3 regions of the Clostridium sp. AN503 genome follow, and region 1 is predicted to be linked to each of the others. Evidence: predicted binding sites of a transcription regulator. Region 1 holds the regulator's gene; each other region holds the start of a gene.
What was found. Region 1 encodes HrcA, which represses chaperone genes, less so after heat shock. Its sites were predicted from a motif close to TGTTAGCACTCNNNNNNNNNGAGTGCTAACA; they were not measured.
Positions count from the first base shown of each region.

Region 1 (3,279 bases):
TCCCCATCCGACGATGGTGCCGCCTTCAAATTCATCAAAGTAACCGGACTGCTGCCCTGCATATGTGGTCATGGCGCTGCCCAGCAGCATGGTTATCATCAGTATCAGAGTTGCAAAAAGTGTTTTGTTTTTCATCATATTTTTTGTCCTTTCTTTCAACAAAATTGTTACTGTGCAAAAAATCAACAAAACATTCACACATTCTAAATATATGTAACAATTTCGTAATATATGAGCGACAAGTCCCTATTTTACATTATTTTTCCAATTTGTCAAGAAAAAATCGTAAAAAAGAGCAGATACACTATATATAGTATCTGCTCTCTCAATATATTGTAGTTATTAAAAAAACGCAAATTAGAAAGATAGCGCTACGGCTCAACTGAGAAAACTTCCTGAGTCTTCATCCCGTGAGCTACGGCAGCATCATGATTGTCGTAATAGATGTCGAGCCAATTGCCCTTTACGCTGGAGCCCATATCCTCCACCGTGTAGATGACGTCACCGATCATCAGCCGGGTCCCGATCGGAAAGACTGACAGATCTGCGGAGACAGTGTGATTGGCTTTCGGTACGGTTCCGGAGTAAGTAAGGCTGTGGCCGCCGGAGCACTCAGAACAATTGCAGTAGCCGGTAGTCGTAAACATCCCCAGCGAAGCTCCTTTTGAACCGGATTCCTTCGGTGCGGCCTCAGGCTGCCTGGAAACAGCGCCCACGTCAGAGGCTTCGCCGGTGCCGCAGGTGATGACCTGTGACTGTGCGTCAGCATCCTCATCAGCGGACTTTCCAGTTGTTACGATGGTAACGCCGATGTCTGAACCCGGGCCGCTTTCGGCTGCCCATACAGGCAGGCTAAGGGATAAAATGCATATTAAAGTCAGAAATAATCGAAACGTGTTATGGAAATCTCTTTTGTTCATATGTTACCTCTCAATCATTTTTTAGGGGGTACCAATTTCCATTATATTACAAAAATGTTAAATGTCAAGAAAGGAACGTAATATGTGTCTCTTAATATAGAAAAAGAAAAGTTTTTTTTAAAAAGTCTTGACAAAACGGATGCAGTAAAGTATATTAATCACAGAATGTTAGCACTCCTCAACAACGAGTGCTAACAAAACCAGAAACGGAGGTCGCCGAATGGAACTGGATGATAGAAAAGTTACAATATTAAAAGCCATCATCAAGACATACCTGGAGACAGGTGAACCGGTTGGGTCCAGGACCATATCCAAGTATACGGACTTAAAGCTGAGTTCCGCGACCATCCGCAATGAGATGTCTGATCTGGAGGAGCTGGGCTACATCCTACAGCCTCATACCTCTGCTGGACGGATCCCATCTGATCAGGGATACCGGTTCTATGTAGATCAGATCATGCAGGAGAAAGAGCAGGAAGTGACTGAGGTCAAGGAGCTGATGATCCAGCGGGTGGACCGGGTAGAGCTGGTACTGAAAAAGCTGGCACAGCTTCTGGCGAACAACACCAATTATGCAGCCATGATCAGCGGTCCCCAGTATCATCACAACAAGCTGAAATTCATCCAGCTGTCCCAGATGGATGAGAGAAAGCTTTTGGTAGTCATTGTGGTAGAAGGGAATCTGATCAAGAATACCATGATGGATGTGCCGGATGAAATCACCCGGGAGGAACTGCTCAATCTGAATATCCTGCTGAACAGCGCGCTCAACGGGCTGACCATTGCGGAAATCAATCTGGATGTCATCAGCCGTTTAAAGGAACAGGCCGGGCCGCACAGCCATGTGGTAGACCTGGTGCTCAATGCGGTGGCGGCAGCCATTCGGGCGGATGACGAGGACCTGCAGATATATACCAGCGGAGCCACTAATATTTTCAAATACCCGGAGCTGAGCGATGGGGAAAAGGCCAGTCAGCTGCTCAGTACCCTCGAACAGAAGGAGATGCTCCAGGAGCTGATCGACGATGTGAATGCATCGGAGGAAAATACCGGGATCCAGGTGTATATCGGGGATGAGACACCGCTTCAGACCATGAAGGACTGCAGCGTGGTGACAGCCAACTACGAGCTGGGCGAGGGAATCCGGGGTACGATCGGTATCATCGGTCCCAAGCGCATGGATTACGAAAAGGTGCTTTCCACCTTAAAGAATCTCATGAAGCAGTTGGATGCCACGTTTAAAAATGAAGAAAGGTGATAGACCATGAGCCAGGACAATAAGAAAGACACGAGCGCCTGCCGGCAGGAGGCAGAAGATATAGACACCACGGAAGCAAATCCAGCCGGTCAGGAGGCAGCAGAGCCTGCTGGTGAAGGCATGGCGGGAAACCAGGAGGAGCAAAACGGACGGGAGGACAGCAGTCACAAGGATGACAGGAAGAAGGACCCGAAGGATGCGCAGATCGAGGAATTGCAGGACCGCCTGAAACGCCAGATGGCAGAGTTTGATAATTTCCGTAAACGCACGGAAAAGGAAAAGACCGCTATGTATGAGATCGGAGCCAGGGATATGATTGAGAAGATCCTCCCGGTGCTGGACAATTTCGAGCGGGGTCTGGCAGTCATGCCGCAGGGCGAGAAGTCAAGCGCCTTTGCGGAAGGCGTAGAAAAAATCTATAAGCAGTTTGTGAAAACGCTGGAAGATGCCGGTGTGGAAGCAATTGAAGCTGTGGGCCAGCAGTTTGACCCGAACCTGCACAATGCAGTGATGCATGTGGAGGATGAGAAATACGGAGAGAATGAGATCTCCATGGAGATGCAGAAAGGTTACAAGTACCGCGGGACAGTCGTCCGGCATAGCATGGTGCAGGTAGCAAATTGACATTGAGCACTTGGCAACTATGAGCTTAGTCGAGTGGAACACGCAGCGGCAAACAACAAATTTAGGAGGAGAAAACTATGAGCAAGATTATTGGTATTGACTTAGGAACAACCAACAGCTGTGTAGCTGTTATGGAAGGCGGAAAGCCGGTAGTGATCCCGAACCAGGAAGGTTCCCGCACTACCCCGTCTGTGGTGGCATTCACCAAGACCGGTGAGAGACTGGTCGGCGAACCCGCAAAGCGTCAGGCAGTGACCAACGCAGACCGCACCATTTCTTCCATCAAGAGACATATGGGCACCGATTACAAGGCAACCATCGACGGCAAGAGCTATACCCCGCAGGAGATTTCCGCGATGATCCTTCAGAAGCTGAAAGCAGATGCAGAAGCTTACCTGGGCGAAAAGGTAACCGAGGCAGTTATCACCGTTCCGGCATATTTCAACGACGCGCAGCGTCAGGCAACCAAGGATGCCG
Region 1 is NZ_JBFDTP010000002.1:2,650,787-2,654,065, reverse strand. It holds gene AB1I67_RS19675 (3D domain-containing protein) at 1-138, opposite strand, end outside; gene AB1I67_RS19670 (3D domain-containing protein) at 372-920, opposite strand; gene hrcA (heat-inducible transcriptional repressor HrcA) at 1,141-2,178, shown strand; gene grpE (nucleotide exchange factor GrpE) at 2,185-2,802, shown strand; gene dnaK (molecular chaperone DnaK) at 2,880-3,279, shown strand, end outside.

Region 2 (3,279 bases), 1.5 Mb from region 1:
GGTTTCATCCGGTTTTCCCCTGCGTCCCGATCATATACTCAGGACTCTGTCTCTGATTAACTTTACATCATCCCGCCCATGCCGCCGCCAGCCGGCATAGCCGGTACATCTTCCTTGATGTTGGCTACGACAGACTCTGTGGTCAGCAGGGTGGAAGCAACGCTGGTAGCGTTCTGCAGAGCGCTTCTGGTAACCTTTGCCGGATCCAGGATGCCTGCCTTGATCATATCCACATACTCTTCTTTATAAGCGTCAAAACCGGTACCTACCGCAGATTCTTTCACCTTATTGATGATAACAGAGCCTTCCAGTCCCGCATTGGCAACAATGTGGAACAGCGGAGCCTCCAGCGCTTTTAAGATGATCTTGCCGCCGGTCTTCTCGTCACCCTCTAAAGCATCCACAACCGGCTTGATCTGGGTGGTTGCATGCACATATGCAGAACCGCCGCCTGCGATGATGCCTTCCTCAACCGCTGCTCTCGCTGCGGACAGAGCATCCTCCATACGCAGTTTTGCTTCCTTCATCTCAGTCTCAGTTGCAGCGCCCACACGGATCACTGCTACGCCGCCTGCCAGCTTGGCAAGACGCTCCTGAAGCTTCTCTTTATCAAACTCGGAAGTGGTCTCCTCGATCTGTGCGCGGATCTGTGCAACGCGCGCGCTGATCTCTTTCTTGTCGCCGCAGCCGTCCACGATGATGGTGTTCTCTTTCTGAACCTTAACGGATTTGGCGCGTCCAAGCTGATCCATGGTGGTCTCTTTTAAATCCAGGCCCAGCTCCTCGGAGATCACGGTACCTCCGGTCAGGATCGCGATATCTTTGAGCATCTCTTTTCTTCTGTCGCCGTAGCCAGGAGCCTTTACGCCCACAACGGTGAAGGTGCCTCTTAACTTGTTCACGATCAGGGTGGTCAGCGCCTCGCCCTCAATATCCTCTGCGATGATCAGAAGCTTCGCTCCGGACTGTACGATCTTCTCCAGAACCGGCAGGATCTCCTGGATGTTGGAAATCTTCTTGTCGGTGATCAGGATATACGGATCGTCCAGGTTCGCTTCCATCTTATCCATATCGGTGCACATATAAGCAGATACATAGCCGCGGTCAAACTGCATGCCTTCCACCAGATCCAGCTCGGTCTTCATGGTCTTGGACTCCTCGATGGTGATAACTCCGTCGTTGGAAACCTTCTCCATAGCCTCTGCTACCATCTCGCCAACCTCATCATCTGCTGCGGAAATGGCTGCTACTCTTGCAATACTGTCCCTGCCTTCGATCGGCTGGCTCATCTTGGCAAGCGCCTCAACTGCTGCATCCGTCGCTTTTCTCATACCTTTTCTCAGAACGATCGGGTTAGCTCCTGCCGCCAGGTTCTTCATCCCCTCGTTGATCATTGCCTGAGCCAGGACCGTAGCGGTGGTAGTACCGTCACCGGCTACATCGTTGGTCTTGGTAGCGACCTCTTTTACAAGCTGTGCGCCCATGTTCTCAAACGCATCCTCCAGCTCGATCTCTTTTGCGATGGTCACGCCGTCGTTGGTGATCAGCGGAGCGCCGAAGGACTTATCCAGTACAACGTTCCTTCCTTTCGGTCCAAGGGTCACACGGACTGTGTCCGCAAGCTGGTTAACACCTGCCTCCAGGGCTTTTCTGGCGTCTACGCCATGTTTGATCTGCTTTGCCATAGTTCATTCCTCCAAATATTATAAATAGTCAATGATTGAATCTTCCACAAATAAATCCGCTTTGATCGTCTTACTCGATAACCGCCAGGATATCGTTCTGTTTCACAACTACAAGCTTCTCATCTTCCACTTCCACTTCGGTTCCGGAATACTTGGAATAGATCACCTTGTCTCCGACCTTGACCTGCATGGTCACTTCCTTGCCGTCAACCACACCGCCCGGGCCTACTGCAATGACTTCAGCCTGCTGTGGTTTCTCCTTTGCCTGCCCCGGTAATACAATACCGGATTTTGTAGTCTCCTCTGCAACCAGCTGCTTTAATACAACGCGGTCAAATAATGGTACTAATTTCATGGATGATTCCTCCTTATTCTAAATGCTTTTTTTCAATCACGGGACTGAAAAAATATCCCTTTTTGATTCACAATACAATTTATACCACGCATTGTTAGCACTGTCAATAGTTGAGTGCTAATTTTATAAATTTTTTACAGTTGTCCCCTTTCTTTTTTCCCACATTCGTATTACAATATTCATTAAGATTGGTTGGCAGTACGAAAACCGCCGACAGAAAGGAGTGCAGGTATGGCAAAAAAAGGATTGGGAAAGATTGTTGCACTGGCTGCCGTCGCTGGTGCGGCTGTTGCGGGGATATCCTATCTGAAGAAATATCAGTCCTTTAACAAGGAACTGGATGAGGATTTCCATGATTTTGAAGATGAGGAGGAGGACGGCCCGGTTCCGGACAGCACCATGAACCGTAACTACGTTTCCCTTCATGCTGATAAGGATGAGCTTCTCGTCGCTGCCGGGGACATGCTGAACGCGGCAAAGGATGTGGCTGGAGCTGCCAAAAACGTTGTTAAGGATGCTGCTGCGATCGTAGCTGACAGTACCCGGGAGGCTGTTACCGCAGTCTCAGATACTGCTGCTGCCGCAAAGGTTTCCTTCACCGAGGACTCGGACGATTTTGAGGATATGGCGGAAGACATTGTAGAAAGCGTCTCGGATCTTGTGGAGGATGCCGTTGATAAAGCTGCCGACGCCGCAAAGGATGCTATGGAACAAACGGCCGGCGCTGCAAAAAACATTGCCGAAAAAGCTGCCGATACTGCAAAAGATGCCGCTGAAAAGACCGCTGATAAAGCTGCCGACGCAGTGACCACCATCATTGTAGATACCGAGGATATTCCGTCCTGATCAAGGATAAAAGACATGACAACATGTGAAAGGGCTGTCAGGGGCTGCACAGACGATCTCCCTCTAAAAAAGACCGGAAACTATCCGGTCTTTTTTACGTGCTCTGCATCATTCATTTACTGAAGCACACCGCTTCCATTATGACGCATACTCCCGCTGGGACGGCCCGTTTCACACTCAGCCGTGACGCCTCCAGCAGGCCAAAAGCGCCTCTGCACCGCGCGTGATCTGCGCTCCGCTCAAACTGGCATATCCCAGCACCACGGTGGAAGGTCTGTGATCATGCTCCTGATGGATATAATATCCACTGAGCCCATATACCCTGACGCCTGCTGATTCTGCCTGACGGATAAGCTCCTCCTCCGCAATCTCATATTTCGCCGTCAGCAGGAT
Region 2 is NZ_JBFDTP010000002.1:1,159,360-1,162,638, reverse strand. It holds gene groL (chaperonin GroEL) at 63-1,685, opposite strand; gene AB1I67_RS12580 (co-chaperone GroES) at 1,756-2,040, opposite strand; gene AB1I67_RS12575 (hypothetical protein) at 2,272-2,886, shown strand; gene AB1I67_RS12570 (PLP-dependent aminotransferase family protein) at 3,064-3,279, opposite strand, start outside.
Region 2: a site for HrcA is predicted at 2,133-2,163, ahead of AB1I67_RS12580 (co-chaperone GroES). Genes of this name have one in related genera too.

Region 3 (3,279 bases), 670 kb from region 1:
GCCAGGATACCAAAGATAATATGGATAAACTGCCCCAAAAATCCAGGGATCACACCCATGATCGCATTGGCCATCTCAGTCAGCATCCCGGTACCGTCAAAGATTCCCACCATGGCCCCCGCACTGAACAGAGTGGCGGAGATGATCAGCGCTGCCGGAGCATGCTTCTTGATCAGTTTATCCTGAACCTTCAGGCTCGGATAGTTGACTGCCAGAGCCAGGCACAGCGCAACCAGGAATGCCACATAGCTGGTGACCACACCCACTGACAGGATCGCAACCAGGCCGATGGTCAGCGCCAGGTTGAAGATCAGAAGCTTCGGCCGTCTGAGTGCTTCTTCCTCGTCCTTTGCCTTCTGGTCCTGGGCAACCACTTCCCCTTTGCCTGCTCCTGCGCCCTTCTTCACGGCAAACATGCCCAGGAGGACAGCCAGAACAATATTGAAGATAAGACCCACGATCTGGATCGGGATCAGGATATGCCACAGCTCATTGGCGTCCATAGCCAGAACCGTCGCGGCCCTTGCCACCGGGCCTCCCCACGGAAGCAGGTTCATAACCCCCATACAGGCCCCTGTCAGACATAAAAGGATCCTTGTGTCGATCTTCATCGCCTTGTAAACCGGATACAGAGCCGGTATGGTGATCAGGACCGTGGTGGCTGTGGTGCCGTCCAGGTGGGCGATCGTCGCGATAACCGCCGTTGCGACTGTGACGGCGATCACGTTATTTCCCGCCTTCTTCACCAGGAAGTTGACGATCACGTCGAACATTCCGGTGTCCGACATCACGCCAAAATAGATGACAGAAAAGATAAACAGGATTCCGTTGCTGGTTGTGGTACTGATCCCGTCCTTGATGAACCCGGCTACCTCCACCGGCCCATAACCAAGAAGCAGCGCCGCCGCTGTTGGAATCAGCGCCAGCACAACGATCGGTGACATTTTCCCTTTCAGGAGCAGAACTACGATCAGTACGATCATGGCAAATCCGACTAAAGCTATCATTTGTTTCCCCCTCATTTCTTTTTGATAATCCCATAATAAAAAACCAGCCTGAATAGATCCTGACTGGTTTCTTACAATCTGTTAAGAAGGGAAATTCTTTGTCCACTGCTCTGCCGTTTTCAGCCGGCTGTAAAACTCTTCATAGAACCCGCCGCCGGGCTGGTATTCCGTCAAATAAAAGTTCTGGAGCACATACATACTGATCTCTTTTGCCGTCTGAGCCTGACTCTGCATCATTTCCTGCAGGCTCTTTAAAAAATAATGCCAGTCAACGATATACCGGTCATACCGCGCCGCGTCCGGCGTATCGATCCATTTGCGCACCTTGACCTTGGTGCGGTTCTCCTTCCTGCATTCGTGGATCTGAAGGAAATACGAAAAACTGCCGTCCTCATAGCACCGCCCCAGCGGAAACAGACGACAGATGCCCGGACGGTACGGGTGAATGGAGCACCTGCCTCCCTCATTTAAGAAAGAACAGCTCTCCTCCTCCCCCTTCATCCCCAGATTGGGGAGAATGATCCCATCCACCACATGGAGTTCCAAGTTCTCCGCCAATAGCTGCTGGGGACTTTTCTTCAGTCCCGCCGTCATGCGGTATATGTCATATGGGTCCAGCACAATGGATTCCCCCATCCCGCGGCAGCAGGAGGAGCAGCCGCTGCAGTCATCGCAGCCCACCTTTGCCATATCGTTCAGACTGTATTTTCTGCCGTCGGAGATTTCCTCCAGGCTCACTTCTCTAAGCATCCTTTTTATCCTCTTTCCCACCGTATTATCATTCTCTTTTAGAGGGAGCCGGCATGATCAGCCGTCTCCCTGTTCCGCTACAGCTATCATAGCATTTTATAACCGAATCCGAAATACTTTTTTTATTTCCTGTTCACAGTTTTTTCACAATCAAATTAGCACTCACCTATTGACAGTGCTAACAATTCGTGATATAGTACTGTTAGAACAAATAAAACAAAGCAAGCAGAGCAGAGGTTTTGAAGAAACCTCCCCCTGCTCACAATAAGGAGGTAAAGCATATGTTATTCACACCATCAAGAAGAAACTATGGATTCGATGTATTTGACGACTTTTTTAACGACCCGTTCTTTACCACCCCCGCCCGCGGCAACAACAATACGCTGATGCGTACAGATATCAAGGACGACGGCGCCAACTACCTGCTGGAGATGGAGCTTCCGGGCTTCAAGAAAGAGGACATCAAGGCAGAGCTGAAGGACGGCTATCTCACCATCTCCGCCACCCACGAGGAGAACAAAGATGAGAAAGACGCGAACGGCAAACTGCTGCGGCAGGAACGCTACAGCGGCTCCTGCAAGAGAAGCTTCTATGTAGGCGAGGCCCTGAAGCAGGAAGATATCCGCGCTGGTTTTGAGAACGGAATCTTAAAGCTTCAATTCCCGAAAGAAGCGCCGAAGCAGGTCGAGGAAACACCGAAATATATCCAGATTGAAGGCTGACCCCCTCTCCTTTCACCAATCATCACACACAGCCCCCGCACGGACAGGCATATCCGTGCGGGGGCTGTAGTTTGTACCTGCATTTCTTTTATGGTCCTCAGTCTCTCAATCCCGGCTTTCATTTTCCAGGATATGCTCCAGCAGTCCGCTGCAGCCATCCATCACATCCTGGTAGGTAGCCTCAAAATCCCCCGTATACCATGGGTCAGCCACATCGCGTCCGGTATTCTTAAGAACATTCTTTCCATCCGTTCTTTTGCTGTTGGAAAAGTCCAACAGCTTGTAGACTTTCCCCTCCGGGTCTCCCCCCAACATCCGCAGCATATTGCGGATATTCCAGTCGTCCATGCCGATCAGATAATCATATGCGGCGTAGTCTGACTTCTTTAGCTGTACGGCAGTCTTTCCAGCTACACTGATGCCCTCCCGCTTCAGCCGCTCCCTGGTCCCCCGGTGTACCGGGTTGCCGATCTCCTCGGTGCTGGTGGCGGCAGAGGATATATGAAAATGCTCCGCAAGTCCTATTTTTTCTACCATATCTTTCATGACGAACTCGGCCATTGGGCTTCTGCAAATATTTCCATGGCACGTAAAAAGCACATTCCAACATTTATTATTGTCTTTTCTCATTTAAAATCCCCTTCCCCGGAACCGTAAACACGGACACATCCACACCCTCCAACTCCAACAGCCTTATCTTTTTCTCGACCCCTCCGGCGTAACCGGTCAAACTTCCATTGGCGCCCACCAGTCTGTGGCAAGGTATTATGATTGATATGGGATTATGCCCCACCGCTCCC
Region 3 is NZ_JBFDTP010000002.1:1,981,188-1,984,466, forward strand. It holds gene AB1I67_RS16525 (citrate:proton symporter) at 1-1,007, opposite strand, end outside; gene AB1I67_RS16530 (YkgJ family cysteine cluster protein) at 1,089-1,757, opposite strand; gene AB1I67_RS16535 (Hsp20/alpha crystallin family protein) at 2,039-2,479, shown strand; gene AB1I67_RS16540 (low molecular weight protein-tyrosine-phosphatase) at 2,585-3,109, opposite strand; gene AB1I67_RS16545 (methylated-DNA--[protein]-cysteine S-methyltransferase) at 3,093-3,279, opposite strand, start outside.
Region 3: a site for HrcA is predicted at 1,911-1,941, ahead of AB1I67_RS16535 (Hsp20/alpha crystallin family protein). Genes of this name have one in related genera too.